Regions from separate parts of the Aeromicrobium choanae genome, predicted to be linked through region 4. Evidence: riboswitches for the same ligand, from Rfam matches in the RefSeq annotation. Region 4 holds a riboswitch; each other region holds the start of a gene.
The links. Region 4 has a riboswitch for cobalamin ahead of B5D60_RS03170 (ABC transporter substrate-binding protein). Riboswitches for the same ligand answer to the same signal wherever they lie in the genome.
Positions count from the first base shown of each region.

Region 1: it holds a riboswitch for cobalamin, as region 4 does, so the genes downstream of both, B5D60_RS16425 (ABC transporter substrate-binding protein) here and B5D60_RS03170 (ABC transporter substrate-binding protein) in region 4, are expected to answer to the same signal.
Region 2: it holds a riboswitch for cobalamin, as region 4 does, so the genes downstream of both, B5D60_RS16455 (VWA domain-containing protein) here and B5D60_RS03170 (ABC transporter substrate-binding protein) in region 4, are expected to answer to the same signal.
Region 3: it holds a riboswitch for cobalamin, as region 4 does, so the genes downstream of both, B5D60_RS09410 (energy-coupling factor transporter transmembrane component T) here and B5D60_RS03170 (ABC transporter substrate-binding protein) in region 4, are expected to answer to the same signal.

Region 1 covers NZ_LT796768.1:3,376,534-3,381,161, forward strand. The annotation lists gene B5D60_RS16415 (ABC transporter ATP-binding protein) at 1-337, opposite strand, end outside; gene B5D60_RS16420 (FecCD family ABC transporter permease) at 334-1,356, opposite strand; gene B5D60_RS16425 (ABC transporter substrate-binding protein) at 1,353-2,381, opposite strand; cobalamin riboswitch at 2,438-2,619, opposite strand; gene B5D60_RS16430 (sulfite reductase subunit beta) at 2,668-3,546, shown strand; gene B5D60_RS16435 (precorrin-8X methylmutase) at 3,543-4,208, shown strand; gene B5D60_RS16440 (precorrin-2 C(20)-methyltransferase) at 4,205-4,628, shown strand, end outside.
Region 2 covers NZ_LT796768.1:3,381,713-3,386,340, forward strand. The annotation lists gene B5D60_RS16440 (precorrin-2 C(20)-methyltransferase) at 1-528, shown strand, start outside; gene cobM (precorrin-4 C(11)-methyltransferase) at 529-1,284, opposite strand; gene cbiE (precorrin-6y C5,15-methyltransferase (decarboxylating) subunit CbiE) at 1,281-2,477, opposite strand; cobalamin riboswitch at 2,560-2,704, shown strand; gene B5D60_RS16455 (VWA domain-containing protein) at 2,752-4,628, shown strand, end outside.
Region 3 covers NZ_LT796768.1:1,962,256-1,966,883, reverse strand. The annotation lists gene B5D60_RS09415 (ABC transporter ATP-binding protein) at 1-1,179, opposite strand, end outside; gene B5D60_RS09410 (energy-coupling factor transporter transmembrane component T) at 1,176-2,318, opposite strand; cobalamin riboswitch at 2,395-2,530, opposite strand; gene B5D60_RS09405 (hypothetical protein) at 2,539-3,393, opposite strand; gene B5D60_RS09400 (prenyltransferase/squalene oxidase repeat-containing protein) at 3,390-4,628, opposite strand, start outside.
Region 4 covers NZ_LT796768.1:658,252-662,879, reverse strand. The annotation lists gene B5D60_RS03185 ((2Fe-2S) ferredoxin domain-containing protein) at 1-492, opposite strand, end outside; gene B5D60_RS03180 (ABC transporter ATP-binding protein) at 489-1,259, opposite strand; gene B5D60_RS03175 (FecCD family ABC transporter permease) at 1,256-2,224, opposite strand; gene B5D60_RS03170 (ABC transporter substrate-binding protein) at 2,310-3,320, opposite strand; cobalamin riboswitch at 3,379-3,558, opposite strand; gene B5D60_RS03165 (tRNA (cytidine(34)-2'-O)-methyltransferase) at 3,590-4,051, opposite strand; gene B5D60_RS03160 (MetQ/NlpA family ABC transporter substrate-binding protein) at 4,204-4,628, shown strand, end outside.

The DNA of each region.
Region 1 (4,628 bases), 700 kb from region 4:
CGCCCACGGGCTGCCAGGAACGGCGGTGCGGGATGCGGCCGAGCTCGATGACGTCACGGACCAGCGGGTCGGTGTCGGTGGCGGACTCCTGCTCGACCACGCCGACCCGCTGGGCGATCTCGCGGCGGCGCAGGGACGCGAGGTCGTCGTCGCCGAGGCGGACGACACCGGTCGTGGGCGCGCGCAGGCCCGCGAGGAGCCGGAGCAGGCTGGACTTCCCCGAGCCGTTCGGACCGAGCAGGCCGACCATCGAGCCGGGTGCCGCCGTGATGCTGACACCGTCGACGATCAGCCGGTCGCGCACCGACCACGAGACGGTGCGAGCGGTGAGGTTCATGCGCGGACACCCTTCCGCCGGAGCAGGATGAGCGCGAACGCGGGAACGCCGAGCAGGGCCGTGGCGACACCGACCGGCAGCTCCTGCGGCGCGATTACGGTGCGCGCCGCGGTGTCGACCCAGACGAGGAAGACGGCCCCGAGGATCGCGGCGAGCGGCAGCATGCGCCGGTGGTTCACGCCCACCATGGCGCGCGCCACGTGGGGCAGCACGAGCCCGACGAACCCGATCGCCCCCGACGTGCTGACGATGACCGCGGTGGTCAGGGCCGTCACGACCAGCAGCACCAGCCGCGCTCGGGCCACGTCGATGCCGAGCGTGGCCGCGCTGTCCTGCCCGAAGGCGAACGCGTCGAGCGTGGAGGCGAGCAGGAGGCACGCGATCACGGCCCCGACCACCGTCACCCCGACCACCACGACGTCGGTCCAGGAGGCGCTGCCCAGCGACCCGAGCAGCCAGAAGAGCACGCCGCGCGTCTGCTCCGCGTCGGCGGAGGTGAAGACGATGAACGACGTCAGCGCCGAGAACAGCTGCGTGGCCGCGACCCCGGCGAGGACGACGCGGTCGGTGGTCCCGCCGGCCGCAGCGGCGAGGACGAGCACGAGCAGGAACGCCCCGATGGCGCCGACGAACGCTCCGGCGGCCAACCCCACCGCGCCGGCGCCCACTCCCAGCACGACGATCGACACCGCACCGGTCGAGGCGCCGGAGGACACGCCCAGCACGAAGGGATCGGCCAGCGGGTTCCGCAGCAGGGACTGCAGGATCACGCCGCACACGGCGAGCCCGGCACCGCAGGCCGCCGCGAGCAGCGTGCGCGGCAGCCGCAGGTCCCAGACGATGCCCTCCTGGATCCGGCTCAGCCCGGACTCGCCCCCGGCCAGTCGCGACCAGGCCAGGGACACGACCGACCGCGGACCCACGTCGGAGGGGCCGATCGTGACCGCAACGCAGGCCGAGGCCACCAACAGGGCCAGCCCCGCGGAGGCCAGCAGCCAGGCGCGCCGGGTCGTCGTCACCGTGAGAGACCGAAGGCGGCCAGTGCGTCGGCGACCTGCTCCAGTCCTTCGACGGTGCGGATCGAGGGGTTGAGGGCAGCGCCGGTGAGGGCGACGTAGCGGCGGTTCCTCACGGCCGTCATCTCCCGGGTGACCGGGTTGGTCTCGAGGAACTCGATCTTCGCCTTCGCGGTCTCCGCGGTCTGGCTCTTGCGGGTCAGGTCGCCGATCACGAGGACGTCGGGGTCGCGGTCCGCGACCGTCTCCCAGCCGATCTGCGGCCACTCGGACTTCGTGTCGTCGAAGACGTTCTTCAGGCCCAGGGCCCGCGTGATGATGCCGGGGCCCCCGCAGCAGCCGGCCATGTAGGGCGCCTCGCTGTTGGCGAACCAGTAGAGGACACTCACCTCGTCCTCCGGCGCCTTCGCCGCGGCCGCGGCGACACGGTCCTGCAGGCCGGCGACGAGCTCGTCACCCTGCTCCTCGACGTCGAGGAGCGCGGCGAGCTCGGTGATCTCGCGGTAGATCGTGTCGATCTCCAGGATCCCCGTGCGCGCACCGTCGCCGTCGCCCTGGTTGTCCTTGCCCTCGCACTCGGCGGGCGACAGGTACGTCGGGACACCGAACTTGCCGAAGGCGTCCGCCGAGCCGACGCCGCCCTGGCCGAGCACGCTCGCGAACGAGGCGGTCACGAGGTCCGGCTCGGTCTCGAGGACCCGCTCCATCGAGGGCGCGCTGTCCGCCAGCCGCTCGACCTTCGCGTTGTCGCCCTCGAGTCCCTTCATCACGGGATCGGTCCAGGTGGAGGTGCCGGCCATGCGGTCGGCCAGCCCGAGGGACAGGAGGATCTCGGTCGATCCCTGGTTGAGCGACACGATGCGCTTCGGAGGGGCCGTGACGGCGGTGGTGCGACCGCAGTTCTCCACCTCACGGGGGTACCCCGCGGCGGTCTCGGCATCGGACGAGGCGTCGCTGCTCGAGCAGGCACTCAGCGCGAGCGCGGCGCCGGCGAGCAGGACGAGGGGACGACGGACGGGAGTACGCACAGGCGCGATCCTTCGAGGTCTGGGGCTCTTTCGCGAAGCCCGGTGGGACCAAACGGCGGTCGCCGTGAGGGCCAGCAGGTCTTCGGACTCGGGATCGACCGGACGGAGCGCCTTCCCAGACCTCTCGGTCCAGTGGCTTCGTGCCCCGCCCGTCACCCTCACCGCTGCGCGTCAGTCCCGGACTCTCACCGGGTTCCCTGGCTCATCGCTGAGTTTGACTGGCGCGACGAACGTAGCAGGCCGTCCGCCGGTCGGCCGCCACGAGGGTGCCTGACACCATGACCGGGTGACCGGACGGACTCGACGCGACCTGTGCCCCGGTCTGCTGCGCCCCTGGATCGCCGACGACGGCGCCCTGATCCGGGTCCGCATCCCGGGTGGTGCCGTGTCGGTCGACGCGCTCGGGGGCCTCCTCGGCGTCGCCCGGGCCCACGGCGACGGCACGGTCCACGTGACCAGTCGCGCCAACCTGCAGGTGCGGGCGATCCCCCACGACGAGGGCTGCCTGTCCGACGCGGTCGTGGACGCGGTGATGGCGACCGGCCTCATGCCCTCCACCTCCCACGAGCGGATCCGCAACGTCATGGCGTCGCCGCTCACCGGACGGTCCGGCGGCCGGGCGGACCTGCGACTCGTCGTCGCGGAGCTCGACCGCCGACTGTGCGCCGAGCCGGGTCTCGCGGCCCTGGCGGGCCGCTTCCTGTTCGTCCTCGACGACGGCCGCGGGGACCTCGTCGACCGGGACCTCGATCTCGGCCTCGTCGCCCTCGAAGCGGACACCGCGCAGGTCCGTGCCGGGGCCGGATCGTGGGGTCCCGTGGTCCCGCTGGCAGCCGCCGCCGAAGTCCTCACGGCGCTCGCCGCGCGGTTCGTCGAGCTCGCGGGAGCCCAGGCGGAGTCGCCGTGGCACGTCGACGAGCTGCCCGGCGGCGGGGCCACCGTCCTCGCCTCACCCTCGGAGCCCCGTCCCGGCACCCGGGTGAGCAGCCCTCCCCCGGACCTTGGCAGGATCGAGCAGGTCGACGGCCGCATCGCGTGGCACCTGCCGGTGCCCGACGGCCGCATCGACGCCCGCCTGTTCGACGAGGTCCGCGCGCACGGAGCGCACGGCCTCGTGGTGACGCCGTGGCGCACCCTGATCGTCCCCGACCTGGAGAACGCATGACTCTCGCCCCACCGTCGCGCCGCTACGACTACGTCACCGACGGCGCCGCGATCTACGTCGACTCGTTCGCCACGATCCGCGCCGAGGCCGACCTGTCGCGCATCCCCGCGGACGCCGAGAAGGTGGCGGTCCGGATGATCCACGCGTGCGGCCAGACCGACCTGACCCGGGACCTCGTGATCCATCCCAGTCTCGTGTCCGCGGCCCGCTCGGCGCTGGAGGCTGGGGCCCCGATCATCACCGACGCGCACATGGTCGCCGCGGGCGTGACGCGGGCCCGGCTGCCGCACGAGAACGACGTCCTGTGCTTCCTGCGCGACGCCGCCGTCCCGACCCTCGCGAAGGAGTGGGGCACCACGCGGTCGGCCGCCGCGGTGTCGCTGTGGACCGAGCGGTTGGAGGGCGCCGTCGTCGCGTTCGGCAACGCGCCCACCGCGCTGTTCCACCTGCTCGAGATGCTCCGCGACGGCGCACCGCGTCCGGCCGCGATCATCGGCACGCCGGTGGGCTTCATCGGGGCCGCCGAGTCGAAGCAGGCGCTCATCGACCTCACGACGGACGAGCCCGGCCTCGACATCCCGTTCCTCGCCGTCACCGGACGCCGCGGCGGCTCAGCGATGGCCGCGTCGGCGCTCAACGCGCTCGCCCAGGAGGCGGAGTGAGCGGGCGGCTGTACGGCGTCGGCGTCGGTCCCGGCGACCCCGAGCTCATCACCCTCAAGGCCGCGCGACTCATTGGCGCCGCCGACGTGGTCGTGTACCACCAGGGGGTGGGCAAGCAGTCGAACGCGCGGCGGATCGCGGCCGAGCTGATCCCGGCAGGCGTCGTCGAGGAGGCCCTCGTCTACCCCGTGACGACCCAGACGACCCAGCATCCCGGCGGCTACGCCGGGGCGATGGCCGACTTCTACGCCGACTGCGCCGAGCGGGTGCGCGCCCACCTGGAGGGCGGGCGCGACGTGGTGGTCCTGGCCGAGGGCGATCCGATGCTCTACGGCTCGTTCATGTACCTCCACGACCGGCTCTCGCCCGACTTCGAGACGCAGGTCGTCGCCGGCGTTCCCGCGTTCGCGGCGGCCACGG
Region 2 (4,628 bases), 700 kb from region 4:
CTGGCCGGCGAGCGCGTCGCGGTGGTGTCCGGGGGCGACGCCGGGATCTTCGGGATGGCCTCGGCCGTCTTCGAGGCGGCCGAGGACCCGCGCTACGCCGACGTCGCCGTGCGCGTCGTGCCCGGCATCTCGGCCGTGCAGGCCGTCGCCGCCCGGGCCGGCGCGCCCATCGGCGCCGACTTCGCCGTGATGAGCCTGTCGGACCGCCTCAAGCCCTGGGACGTCGTGGTGCGCCGCCTGCGCGCGATCGCCGAGGCCGACCTCGTCCTGGCGCTGTACAACCCGCGCTCCCGGTCGCGCACCGAGCAGGTGGCGCAGGCGAAGGCCGTCCTGCTCGATCACAAGTCACCCGACACCGTCGTGGTGGTGGGCCGCGACGTGGGCCGGGCAGAAGAGAGCCTCACGGTCACGACACTCGGCGACCTCGACCCCGAGGCCGTCGACATGAAGTGCCTGCTGCTGATCGGCGCCTCGTCGACCCGGGTGACGCCTTCGGGACGCGTCTGGAGCCCCCGCTACGTCGAGTGATCAGCCGCGCGCGCGACGCTCGCGGCTGGCCGCGTAGAGGAACGACTCGCCGCCGCGGACGTCCGGCGCCAGCGCCGGTCCGACGAGGATGACGGCCGCCTGTCGCAGGCCCGCGTCCTCCACCTGGTCGGCGATGTCGGCCAGCGTGCCGCGCAGCACGAGCTGGTCGGGCTGGGTCGCCTTCGACACCACCACGACGGGGCAGTCCTGGCCGTAGTGCTCGGCCAGCTCGGCGGCCAGCTCACGCGTGCGGGTGATCCCCAGGTGCAGGGCCATCGTGGCACCCGTCGCGGCGAAGGCGGCGAGCCGCTCCCCCTCGGGCATCGCGGTCGAGCGCGCCTGGGTGCGCGTGAGAACGACCGACTGCGCGACCTCGGGAACGGTCAGCTCGGCACCCACGATCGCGGCCGCAGCGGCGTAGGCGGGCACACCCGGCGTCACGTCCCACGGCACCTGCGCGGCGTCGAGCCGACGTGCCTGCTCGTGCACCGCGGAGTAGAGCGACGGGTCGCCCGAGCACAGCCGGACGACCTCGAGCCCCTCGGCGTGCGCGCCCACGAGGTGCGCCGTGATCTCGTCGAGGTCGAGGTGCTGCGTGTCGACCAGCCGGGCGCCCTCACGGCAGTGCCCCAGCACCTCGGCGTCCAGGTAGGTGCCCGCGTAGAGGCACACGTCGGCGACCTCCAGCAGGCGCACCGCGCGCAGGGTGAGCAGGTCGGCGGCGCCGGGGCCGGCCCCGACGAAGTGGACGGTCATGAGTCTCCCTTGGTGGCGGACCACTGGCTGACGGCGCGCGCGGGCGTCCAGCCGGTGAAGGAGCCGAGCGGCTCGGCGCGCTCGACGTGGAGGCGGACGAGCTCGCCGCCGTGGCGACGGTACCGCTCGAGCAGCACGGCCTCGGTCTCGGCCGTGACGCCGTGGACGACGAGACGTCCCCCCGGCTTGAGCGCTTCCCAGCACGCGTCGAGGACACCGTCGACGCTCGCACCTCCGCCGACGAAGACCGCGTCCGGCCGGTCGAGGCCGTCGAGCGCCTGCGGCGCCGAGCCCTCCACGACCCGCAGGCCGGGGACACCCAGAGCTTCCGCATTGCGGCGGACGAGGGCGAGGCGGTCGGGTCGCGGCTCGACGGCGATCGCGCGGGCGCTGGGCCAGGCCCGCATCCACTCGACCCCGATCGAGCCGCTGCCCGCGCCCACGTCCCACAGCAGCTGGCCGGGCGCCGGCGCCAGCCGGGCAAGGGCACTGGCGCGCAGGTCGCGCTTGGTGATCTGGCCGGCGTGCTCGAACGCGTCATCGGGCAGGACTCCCCCGGCCGCCCAGCCCGGCCCGGTGCCGCGGACCTCCACGGCCAGCACGTTGAGGCGGGGCACGCCTGCGACGTCCCACTCCCGTGCGGTCGACGCGGTCCGCGTCTCGTCGGCCCCGCCGAGATGACCCAGGACGACGAGGTCGGAGTCGCCCCAGCCGAGGACGGTGAGCAGTGTCGCCACGGCCGCCGGGGTGGTCTCGTCGCTGGAGAGCACGAGCAGGCGCCGCGCGGCGGAGAGCGCCGGCACGACGAGGCGGACGTCGCGGCCCACCACGCTGACGACCGTGACCGTCTCGGCCGGCCAGCCCAGCCGCGCCCGCGCCAGCGTGACGGACGACACCGCCGGGACGACGGTGACCCGGTCCGGACCGAGCAGCTCCAGCAGCGTGGTGCCGATGCCGGAGACGAGGGGATCACCCGAGGCGAGGACCACGACGGGCTCACGTGCCTCGTCCAGGAGAGGCGGCAGTCCCTCGCGCAGGGGCGACGGCCACGCGACCCGGTCCTGACCTGCAACCGCAGGCACCGCGTGGAGGTGGCGGTGCCCGCCCAGCAGGGTGGCGGCGGCCCTCACGAGCGACCGCGAGGACTCCGGCAGGCCCTCCCAGCCGTCGGCTCCGACTCCGACGACGGTCACGTGCGCATCCATGGTGGAGCACCCTAACCCGACCCGTCCGCGGGTCGGGCCCCCTGCCCGAGGGCTGCCGGCGGCGTCTAGGGTGTGGTCGAAGGTTCGAGGTGCCCCACGGCTCATGGCCACGGGGAGAATCTGGGAAGCCGGTGAGAATCCGGCACAGGGCCCGCTGCGGTGACTCAGGCACAGACCTGGGAAGTCCGAAGACCGGCCTCGATCCGACCCGCGACGCTGCCCGCGTCGCGGACCGTCATGGCAGATCGAGCGGGAGCCCTACATGCCAACGCAGTACCCCTTTTGTGCCGTCGTCGGCTCGGACGACATGACCCTCGCCCTCACCCTCGTCGCGATCGACCCGCTCATCGGCGGCGTCCTCGTGCGTGGCGAGAAGGGCACCGCCAAGACCACCACCGTCCGCGGACTCGCCGACGTGCTGCCGCCGGTCCGCGCCTACCGGGGTGACCGCTTCTCGGTCGACCCGGGGGACCCTTCCGCGGTCTCCCCCGACGGACCGTTCGAAGCCGGGACGCCCGTCGTCGAGCGCCCGGTGCGGCTCGTCGAGCTGCCGGTCGGCGCGAGCGACGACCGCGTCACGGGCTCGCTGAAGCTCGACTCGGCGCTGCGCGACGGCGTGGTCGAGTTCGAGCCGGGTCTGCTGGCCCGCGCCCACCGCGGCCTGCTCTACGTCGACGAGGTCAACCTGCTGCACGACCACCTCGTCGACCTGCTGCTGGACGCCGCCGCGACCGGCCGGGTGAGCGTCGAGCGCGACGGGGTCTCGGTCGAGCACGCGTCGCGGTTCGTGCTGATCGGGACGATGAACCCCGAGGAGGGCGAGCTGCGCCCGCAGCTGCTCGACCGGTTCGGCCTGACCGTCGAGGTGTCCGCACCGCGCGAGCCGGCCCTGCGCGTCGAGGTCGTGCGCCGGCGTCTGGCCTTCGACGCCGATCCCGCGAGCTTCGCGGCCGCCTGGGCCGGCGAGCAGGACCTCCTGCGTGCCCGCCTGGGGTCCGCCCAGGAGCTGGTGCGCGACGTCGTCCTCGACGACGACGCGCTCACGACGATCGCCGAGATCTGCGCCGCCTTCGACGTCGACGGGCTGCGAGCCGACCTCGTCACGGCGCGCACGGCGGCGGCCCACGCGGCATGGCAGGGCCGCACCCACATCACGCGTGAGGACGTCCGCGTCGCGGCGCGCCTGGCGCTGCCGCACCGTCGCCGTCGGAACCCGTTCGACGAGCCCGGGCTCGACGAGGACCGGCTCGACGACCTGCTCGGCGACGACGAGCCCGACCCCGGACCCGACGACGACGGCCCGGGTGGTCCGGACGGCTCCGGCTCGGACTCCCCCCAGGACGGTCCCGAGGACCATCGCCCCGCCGACGCCCCCGGCCACTCCCCGGAGCAGGATGAGCAGCAGCCCCAGCCGCAGCCGGCCGGCGCCGGCTCGGTCGCCGCGGCCGGCGATCCGGCGCGCGCGCGACTGCTCGTGGTCCGCGGTACCGGCGAGGGCCAGTCCGGGCGGCGCTCCCGCGCCCGCACGCCGCAGGGCCGTGTCGTGGGAAAGCGGCCCGAGGCCACGTCCGGTCGCCTCCACCTGCCCGGCACCATCGCCGCGGCCGCCCCGCACCAGCAGAGCCGCGGAGGGCTCGTCGATGGCCGTGGCCTCGCGTTGACGCCGTCAGACCTGCGTCGCGCCGAGACCGTCGGCCAGGAGTCCAACCTCGTGCTGCTGTGCGTCGACGCCTCGGGGTCGATGGCCGCGCGGCGCCGCATGGAGCAGGTCAAGACGGCCGTGCTCTCCCTGCTGCTGGACGCCTACCGACGCCGCGACAAGGTCGCCCTCGTGACGTTCCGTCAGCACACCGCCGAGGTCGTGCTGCCACCCACCGGCTCGGTCGACGTGGCCTCGCGCCGCCTCGCCGAGCTGCCCGCCGGTGGTCGCACGCCCCTGGCGGAAGGGCTCGAGCGCTCGGCGGAGATCCTGCGCCGCGAGGCGCTGCGCGATCCCTCCCGGCGCCCGCTGCTGGTCGTGGTCACCGACGGGCGTGCCACCTCCGGCGCCGACGCGCTCGGTCGGGCCCACCGGTCCGCCGCGCACCTGGCCGCCACCGGACTCGACAGCGTCGTGGTCGACTGCGAGACGGGCCGGTT
Region 3 (4,628 bases), 1.3 Mb from region 4:
GCGACAGGTGCCCGTGTCGACGACCGACTGGTCGTCGGCGGCGGCGCACTCGCGGTCGACGGTCTCGAGGTACAGCAGGTCGGAGGAGGTCTGCGGGACCAGGCCGACCAGCATCCGCGCCTCGGCCGGGCGCGCGTCGCCCGGGTCCACGCCGTCGACGTCGACGGCGCCCGCGGCCCGAGCGCCCGTGCCCTGCACGGCCCACAGCAGCGAGCTCTTCCCCGAGCCGTTGCGACCCATGAGGGCCACGACCTCGCCGTGGCCGACCTGCAGGTCGACCTCCTTCACGGCGGCGAACCGCCCGTACTGCACGGTGATCCCTCGCGCCCGCAGCGCCGGCGGACGCTCGAACGGCGCGTGCACGGGCGGCGGGCCGAGCCGTGAGGCGAGCGGCCTCACCCGGCGCCGCGCCTCGCGCACGGACAGCGGCAGCGGATCCCAGTCGGCGAGGCGCCCGAGGTGCACGAGCGGCGGCGCGACCGGCGCGTCCACGAGCAGGGCGGCCGTCTCCCCGATCCGGACCCGGCCGTCCTCGACCACGGCGAGCCGGTCGGCGAAGGGCACGACGCGCTCCATCCGGTGCTCGGCCACCACGACGGTGAGCGCCAGGTCGTCGACGAGGCGCGCGATCGTGGCCAGGACGTCCTCGGCCGCGGTGGGGTCCAGCGCCGAGGTGGGCTCATCGAGCACGAGCACGCGCGGGTGCATCGTCAGCACCGAGCCGATCGCGACGCGCTGCTGCTGGCCGCCCGACAGCGAGCGCACCGAGCGGCGGCGCAGGTCGGCGATGCCGAGCAGGTCGAGCGTCTCCTCGACGCGGCGACGCATCGTCTGGGGGTCGAGGCCGAGATGCTCCATCCCGTAGGCGAGCTCCTCCTCGACGACGTCGGCCACGAAGCCCGAGGCGGGGTCCTGCGCGACGTAGCCCACGAGGTGCGCCAGCTCGCGCGGGGGCTTGCCGAGGACGGACGAGCCGTCGATCCGGATGTCGCCGCCGAGCGTGCCGCCAGTGAAGTGGGGCACGAGGCCGTTGAGCATCCCCAGCAGCGTGGACTTGCCCGAGCCGGTGCGGCCGGCCACCAGCACCAGCTCGCCCTCCTCGATCTCGAGTGAGACGTCGCGCAGCGTGGGTGCGGAGGCGTCGTCGTACCAGAACGTCACGTCGTCGAACGAGATCATGCGTCGTCCCCTCCCACCTGGTCGTGGGCGACGGGCGCCTGCGGGGCGACGAACACGGGCAGGATCCCGATGGCGACCACCGCGAGCGACAGCACGCTGAGCGGGGGCCAGCCGGGGACGTCGGGGTAGATCACGGGGATCTGCTGCGTCGACAGCGCCTTGAGGCCGATCGCCACGGCCAGACCGGACGCCGCGGTGAGGTACTCGGCCGCCTGCCAGGCGATGGGACGGTAGCGCGTGCGGTGCACCCGGCGGCCCGCCGATCGCAGGGCCAGCACGGCGAAGACCAGGCCGACGGCGAGCATCGGGTACGAGAGGAAGCGGGGCGCCGTTCCGTCGAGGTACCCGTAGGTGCCCACGCTGAGGCCGAACAGGCCCACGAGCATGAGCACGCCCGTGGCGAAGCGGTCGCGAGGCGCCACCGTGCCGGAACGACCGTAGCCCCGCGCGTCCATCCCGGCGGCGAGGGTCATCGAGCGGTCGAGCGCGTCCTCCAGCACGGGGATGACGATGCGGTGCATCGCGCCCGTGCCGCGGCTCGCGTCGCCGCGCAGCTTGCGCGCGCGGTTGACCCGGCGCACGCTCTCGGCCAGCTGGGGGAACACCGAGACGGCGACGACCAGGGCCGCGCCGACCTCGTAGAGCGCGGAGGGCGCGGCGGCGAGCAGCTTCTTGGGGTTGGCCAGCGAGTTGGCCGCACCGATGCAGATGATCAGCGTGGCCAGGAGCATGCCGTCGTAGAGGCCCAGCAGCACCTCGTTGACCGTGACGTCGCCGAGCAGCTGGATCCCCCGGGCCACCTCGGGCAGCGGGATCTCCGGCAGGCCGAACAGCACGGGGTCGCCCGGCGCGGAGCCCCCGCCGAGCAGGACGCGGAAGACGACGCGCATCACGACGATGAGCAGCCCGAAGTACAGGTAGTACCGGAACGACAGGGCCCACGGGGCGTCACCGCGGCACGCCGCCACGACGAGCGCCGCGATCGCGACGATGATCACCAGCAGGAAGGGATTGAGCGTGAACGACGCGCCCGCCGCGAGGCCGAGCGCCCACAGCCACCAGGCGCCCGGGTGCAGCTCGCGCCGGGGGCGTCCGGTGGCGGGGCTCCTCACCGGGGTGGAGTCGACGACGGAGGTCATCTGCTCCCCTTCCCCGCGGCACGGGGGCGAGATCCACGAGGGCGATCGCCCACCCGTCGTTGCGCGACAACACATGTGGTGGTGGCTGTCCGGCGCGGGTTCCCGGCTCGCTCCGCCGGGTGGGGCGGGGCTCACGGTTGCGGCACAGCACCGGAATCTCACCGGTTTCCCCTGTGCCGGACGTTGGTCCAACGCCCGCGAGTCTACTCCCCCGCGGCCGTCAGCCCGACCGGCGTCGGTACCACGTGACGCCCCCGGCGGCGGCCAGCAGCACCACGACACCGACCCCAGCGACCAGGGCGGCGGGCGACGTCGTGTCGGACCCGGCCTCACCGGCCGTGGGCTCGACCGCCGGCGCACCGGCTACCGTCTCGTCCCCGCCCGAGGTCGTCGGAACCGAGGCGCTCGGCGTCGGACCGGTGGACGGGGTCGCGGACGGGGTCGGCACCGAGGTGGTCGGCGACGTTCCCGCCGAGGGGGTCACGGAGGATCCGGGGACGGCGCCCTTCGGTGCGGCGGTGGCGGTGGTGCGCGCGGTCGAGTCCTTGGCGCGCGGCTGGTCCTTCGCGCCGGGCTTCGACGTGCCGGAGGTGGGACGCGTCGTGGCCCGGGTGGGCTGGGGCGCGGTCGCGACCGGCGGCCTCACCGACGGCCACGTGCGCGAGGACGAGCCCTGGAACACGAACGCGACGGAGCCGCCCTGCGGCACCTTCAGCGCGGAGACACCTAGGCTCGAGTAGGTCCACTCGCCGGACTTCCCGTCCGACCAGAACAGGCCCCAGTACGCGTCGACGGGCGATGCCTCGACACAGGGGTCGGAGGCCGGCGCTCCGTCGACCCGGCACACGAAGCCGGGCGCGCGCGACGCGAACTTGAGCTGGTGACCGGCATCGGTGAAGTTGCTCGCGGCACGCCCGCCACCGTCGGAGTCGCACCCGACGCTGGAGCCGACCACGACGGTGACACCCTGCGCGCCGCCGCACGCCGCGGCGTGGGCCGGTGCGCTGAGGGACGCGGGTCCGGCGGCGACCCCGAGGAGGGCCGCCGCCAGGACACGCCGGAGCAGTCGGCTCACTTGACGACCCGGAAGACCCTCACGCCGTTGCGCTCGGAGTACGCACCGCGGACGATCACCTTGGCCTTGCCGATCCTCTTGCCCACCTTCAGGCGGTACGTGTACGTCCCGGTCTTCGTCGCGACGCCGCGCTTCACGAGCTTCCCGCGGTAGTAGACGCGCACCGGCTCGCCGGCGACGAGGCCCCGCACGACGACCTTCTGCACCTTCGCGCGGCGGACCTTCGCCTTCGAGGAGACCCGCAGCTTCTTCGCGGCGAGCACCTGAACCGACGTGGATGCGACGGCGCGGCCGGTGGAGTCGCCGACGACGACGGCCCGACGGGCCGTGCCCTTCGGGACGCGCACCGTGAACGTGGCACGGCCGGCGGCCGGCACGACCGTCCGGGCCGTGGAGCCGCCGGCGACACGCGCCGTGCTGCTCCAGCCGGCGGCGAGGCCACTGGCGCTCACCTTGAGGGCGCTGCCCGAGCGGACGAACTTCGGCACGGAGACCGACGCCTTCGGCGACGAGAGCACCGCCAGGGCCGGAGCAGCCTGCGCCGAGGCACGGACCCACTGGTCGATCGCGAACTCGTCGATGCCGTCCTCGGCGCCGGCGGTCAGGGCCGCCTGGTCGTAGGCGATCGCGCCGGCCTGCGCGGCCAGCTTCCCGCCAGTGGCCTCGGTGACCTGGTGGCGTGCGACCCACGTGGCGGCCTTCGTCGCCTCCGTGGCACGGCCCGCACGGCTCAGCGCCGCCGCGGCCAGGCCGGTGGAGTTCGTGTTGGGCACGCCGTTGCCGACGAACGAGCCGTCGGCGCCCTGGGCGGCGGCGATCGCGGCCACGGCGCGGTCGACGACCGCGGCGTCGACCGTGAGGCCGGCCTCACGCGCGTCGACGAGGGTGTGGAGGGCGGCTGCGGTGGTGTCGATCTCCGGGACCTCGGGGCAGGGCGCCGTGAGCACCTGGCGGAAGGTGCCGTCCGCGCACTGCTGCGCAGCGACGTAACCGACCGAGGTGGCGGCCTCGTCGCTCCCGCCCGCGATCAGGCCGCGCGTGGCGAACGTCTGGCCGAAGAGTCCGTAGGTGTCGCTGGACTCCCCGGTCTCGTCGTTCGTCGCCGCCTCGATCTGGGCGACCAGGTCACGACCGCCGACCGAGGCCACGTCGCCGCCGGCGGCGTCCACCGCGAGCGCGAGCTTGCCGGCCGACGCGGGGTAGAACGTCGTGACGCCCTCCCAGGTCGACTCGAC
Region 4 (4,628 bases):
CTGGGTCACCAGGACCTCGTCGTCACCCAGTCCTCGCTCGGCGAGCGTGTCGGCCAGGGCCGATGCCGTCTGCGCCGCGCCTCGGGCGGTGCAGCGAGGTCCGCGGCACACGAGGACGTGGTGGCGATGCGCGGGCACGCTCTCCCACGCAGGCGACTGCAGGGGCGCCTCACGGCCGGTGACGGCTCGTCCCGCGACGAGCACCTCGGTTCCCGGCCGCTCGCGCACCCAGTGTGCTGCGACCCGGCGCAGCCACGACCGTGCCGGCGTCGTGGCACCCACGGGTGCGCGCACCAGACGGATGCGCGAGACGCCCCCGTCGGCGAGGCGGTCGAGCTCGTCGACCAGTGCCGGAGCCCCCTGCTGCAGGTAGGCGACGGTCGCGCCGATGGCGGCGCCGAGCTCGTCGAGCTGTGCGGCGTGGCCGTGGGCGTCGACGCCCATCGCGACGAGCATTAGGGCCTCCGTGGGCATGGCGTTCGCGTCGTTCATGCCTGGGTCCCGATCCACGTGACGCGAAGGCGGTCGGCCACGGCGTGCCGGTCCACCGCGGCCCGCACCCCGTAGACCGATGCCAGCAGCGCAGGCGTGAGGACGGTGTGCGGATCACCTCCGGCGACGACGCGACCACGCTCCATCACGACGACCTGGTCGCAGAATGCCGCCGCGAGATCGAGGTCGTGCAACGCCGCGACGGCGGTGATGCCGAGTCCACGCACGAGCTCCATGAAGCCGATCTGGTGGCCCAGGTCGAGATGATTCGTCGGCTCGTCCAGCACGAGCACGGACGGCTCCTGGGCGAGCGCCCGCGCCAGCTGGACACGCTGACGCTCTCCACCCGAGAGCGTCGACCACCGTCGATCGGCCAAGGCCTCGACCTCGCCGACCCGCATCGCCCGGGTCAGGGCGGCGTCGGTGCCGGGACGCGCCGATGGCCAGCGTCCGCGGTGCGGGATGCGCCCCAGCTCCACGACCTGCCGGACGGTCAGGTCCAGGCCGGTGTCGGCGTGCTGCTCGACCACGGCCAGGTGACGGGCTCGCTCGCGACGACGCAGCTCGTGCATGCCGCGACCGTCGAGGGTCACCGTTCCCTCGTCGGGGACCTGGGTGCCGGTCAGCAGGCGGAGCAGGGAGGTCTTGCCCGAGCCGTTGGGACCGAGCAGGCCGGTGAACGTGCCGGGCGCACACTCGATGTCGACGCCGTCGACGATGCGACGTCCGCCGGCCGACCACGCGAGTCCGTGACCTCGGAGCCTCATCGCTGCCTCCTCAGCAGGATCGCGAAGACCGGAGCCCCGACCAGTGCCGTGACGGCTCCGACCGGTACTTCGGTGCCCTCGACGATCGTGCGTGCGATCAGGTCGGCGCCGACCGCGAGGATGGCGCCGATCACCGCCGTGGCGGGCAGCAGGCGCAGGTGCAGCGGGCCGATCGCGAGACGGGCGATGTGCGGCACGACCAGCCCGATGAAGCCGATGGCGCCGACGTTGGCGACGAGCGCCGCGACGAGCAGTGACGTCAGGATCAGCAGGATCCAGCGGACGAGGACGACGTTGACGCCCAGCGAGTCCGCCGCGTGCTCGCCGAACGCGAACGCGTCGAGGTCGGACGCCATGAACATCAGGGCGACCGCGACCACGGTCGTCACGATCACGAGGAAGACCGCGGTGCTCCACCGCACGCCGCCGAAGGAGCCCAGGGTCCAGGCCAGGACGCGATGAGCGGCATTGGGCTGATCGCTCACGATCACGACGAACGCCGTGAAGGCGGCACACACCTGGGCCACCGCGACGCCGGCCAGGATCGTCCGAGCCGGCGGCAGACCTCCGGTGGGGTCGGTGGCGAGCGCCAGCACGGCCAGCAGGGCCGCGATGGCCCCGGCGAAGGCGGCGACCGTGAGCATCGCCGTGCCTCCGAGGCCGGCGACCGCGAACCCGAGGACGATCACGAGGACCGCCCCGACGGTCGCACCGGAGGAGACGCCCAGCAGGTAGGGATCGGCCAGGGCGTTGCGGGTCAGCGACTGCAGCACCACTCCGCTCATGGCCAGGCCCGCACCGGTCGCGGCGGCACCGAGCACGCGCGGCAGGCGCAGCTGCCAGACGATCTGGTCGTCCCGCAGGCTCACCTGCGAGCCCTCGATGAGCCCGAGTCGCCGGCCGATCACCGCGATGACGTCCCCGAGGGGGACATGGATCGCCCCGACGGCCAGCGCCGTCAGCATCGTCGCGACCAGGGCGACCAGCGCGACGCCGAGGAACGTCGGCGCCCCGACCCGGCGCAGGGCCGGGGCGTCCGCGACGACGGCCTCAGCGGTCAAGATCGAGCGCTTCGAGCTGCTCGGACATGTGCTGCGCGCCGTCGACCACGCGCACGCCGGGCGTCGTCTCGGAGAAGGGCAGCGTGACGAAGGCGCCCGAGCGCACCGCCGTGAGGCGACTCAGCGCCGGGTCCTTCCTGAGGAAGTCGATCTTCTCCTTCGCGGTGGACCACTCGGCATCGGCCAGCACGATCACGTCGGGATCGGCGTCGACGACGTCCTCCCACGGCACGTAGTCCCACGTGCCCTTGACGTCGGCGAACGCATTCGTGGCCCCGACCGTCTCGATGATGAGCTGAGGCGCTCCGGTGCCCGCACCGGTGTAGGGGGACTTGGTCTCGGAGTCGTACCAGAAGACCGTCAGGCCCTCGCCGGCCTGCTCGGCCGAGATGTCGGCGATCCGCTTCTTCTCGTCGGCGATGTAGCTGCGCGCCGCCTTCTCGGCGTCGAAGATCGTCGCGATGTCGCCGACCTCCTTCCAGATCTTGTCGAAGGAGGCGGGTGTCTGGTCCTTGCGCTCGATGCAGCTGGACTCCGAGACGTAGCTGGCGACGCCGAGATCCTTGAGCTCATCGCGATCACCGGCCTTGTCGGCGTCGAACGCGCTGATGTAGGAGGCGTAGGCGAAGTCGGACTCGTGCTTGAGCAGCTCCTCGCGTGACAGGGCGCCGTCGCCGAGGACGTCGATCGCGTCGTACGGCTCCTTCCACCGGTCGGCGACGGCGTCGTCGAGGCCCGTCGTGCCGATCATGTGGTCCTGCAGCCCGAGCGACAGCATCACCTCGGTGGCGCCCTGGAAGATGCTGACGGCGCGCGACGGTGCCGCGTCGTAGGTGATCTGGACGCCACAGTTCTCGACCGTGACGGGGTAGTGGTCGCTCGCGGCAGCAGCCGAGGCGTCGCTCTCGGGGGCTCCGGCGCAGGCGGCCAGGGCCACCGACGACAGCAGGAGCGTGGCCAGCACGCGGGTGGGCAGGGTGGTGCGACGGAATGGGGACATGGACCCCTCGTTTCTGTCCTGGCTCTTGTCGCGGAGCCTGATGGCGGATGTGACGCGGGGTGGAACCCCACGGCCAGCAGGTCTTCGGACTCGGGATCATCCGGACGAGGCACCTTCCCGGACACGAAGTCCAGTGGCGTGTTGCCCCGCCCGTCACCCTTACCGCTGCGCGTCAGTCCCGGGTTCGCACCGGGTTCCCTGGCTCACGAGGAGCGCGACTGGCAACCGCACCGTATCAGCGGCCGATGCGTGCCGGTCCGAGACCTTCGTCACACGCCGCCGGCGAACCCGTGCTGCCGCCACGCCTCGTAGACCGCGATCGAGGCGCAGTTGGCCAGGTTCATCGACCGGCGCGACGGCAGCATCGGCAGCCGCAGCCGGTCGGTCACGCGGTCGTCGGCGAGGACGTCCTCGGGCAGGCCGGTCGGCTCGGGCCCGAACAGCAGCACGTCGCCGGGCTCGTAGGCGACGTCGGCGTACCCCGTGGTGGCGGCTGTCGTGAACGCGAACACCCGGGCCGGCAGCAGGGCCTCGTAGGCCTGCTCCAGCGTCTCGTGCACCGTGACGACGGCGAGGTCGTGGTAGTCCAGACCGGCGCGGCGCAGCTTGCTGTCCTCGAAGTCGAAGAGCGGATCCACGAGGTGCAGGTGGCTCCCGGTGGCGGCGGCCAGCCGGATCGCGTTGCCGGTGTTGCCCGCGATCCGCGGCTCGAAGAACAGGATCCGGAACACGAACCCACAGTAGGCGCTATCACTTCGGCGACCGTGCGGACGTCCGTTCTTGATGGGTGAGACGTGGTCGCAGGGGTGTGGGGGACCTGCCTACGGTCTTCGTGGCTCCCCCCACAAGGACCGGGGCCGTCGCACCATCGAAAGGAACCACCGTGTCCGACCAGAACTCCCCCCTCATCGAGGCCCCCAAGCGCCGCGGACCCGCGATCGCGCTGGCGGTCGTCGTGATCGCCGTCATCGGGGCCCTGATCGCCTTCGCCCTCACCCGGGGCGGCGACAGCGCCGGCGGCGACCTGACCAAGGTCAAGCTGGGCACCGTGGGCGCGAGCGACCCCTACTGGAAGACGCTCACCGAGGAGGCCGAGAAGGAGGGCATCGACCTCGAGGTCGTCGACTTCGCCGACTACGCCCAGCCCAACCCGGCGCTGACCGAGGGCGAGATCGACATCAACCAGTTCCAGCACATCGTCTACCTCGCGGACTACAACGTCGCCAACGACCAGGATCTCGTCCCGGTCGGCGCCACCGCGATCTACCCGCTGGGCCTGTACTCGCAGAAGGTCGACTCGGTCGAGGA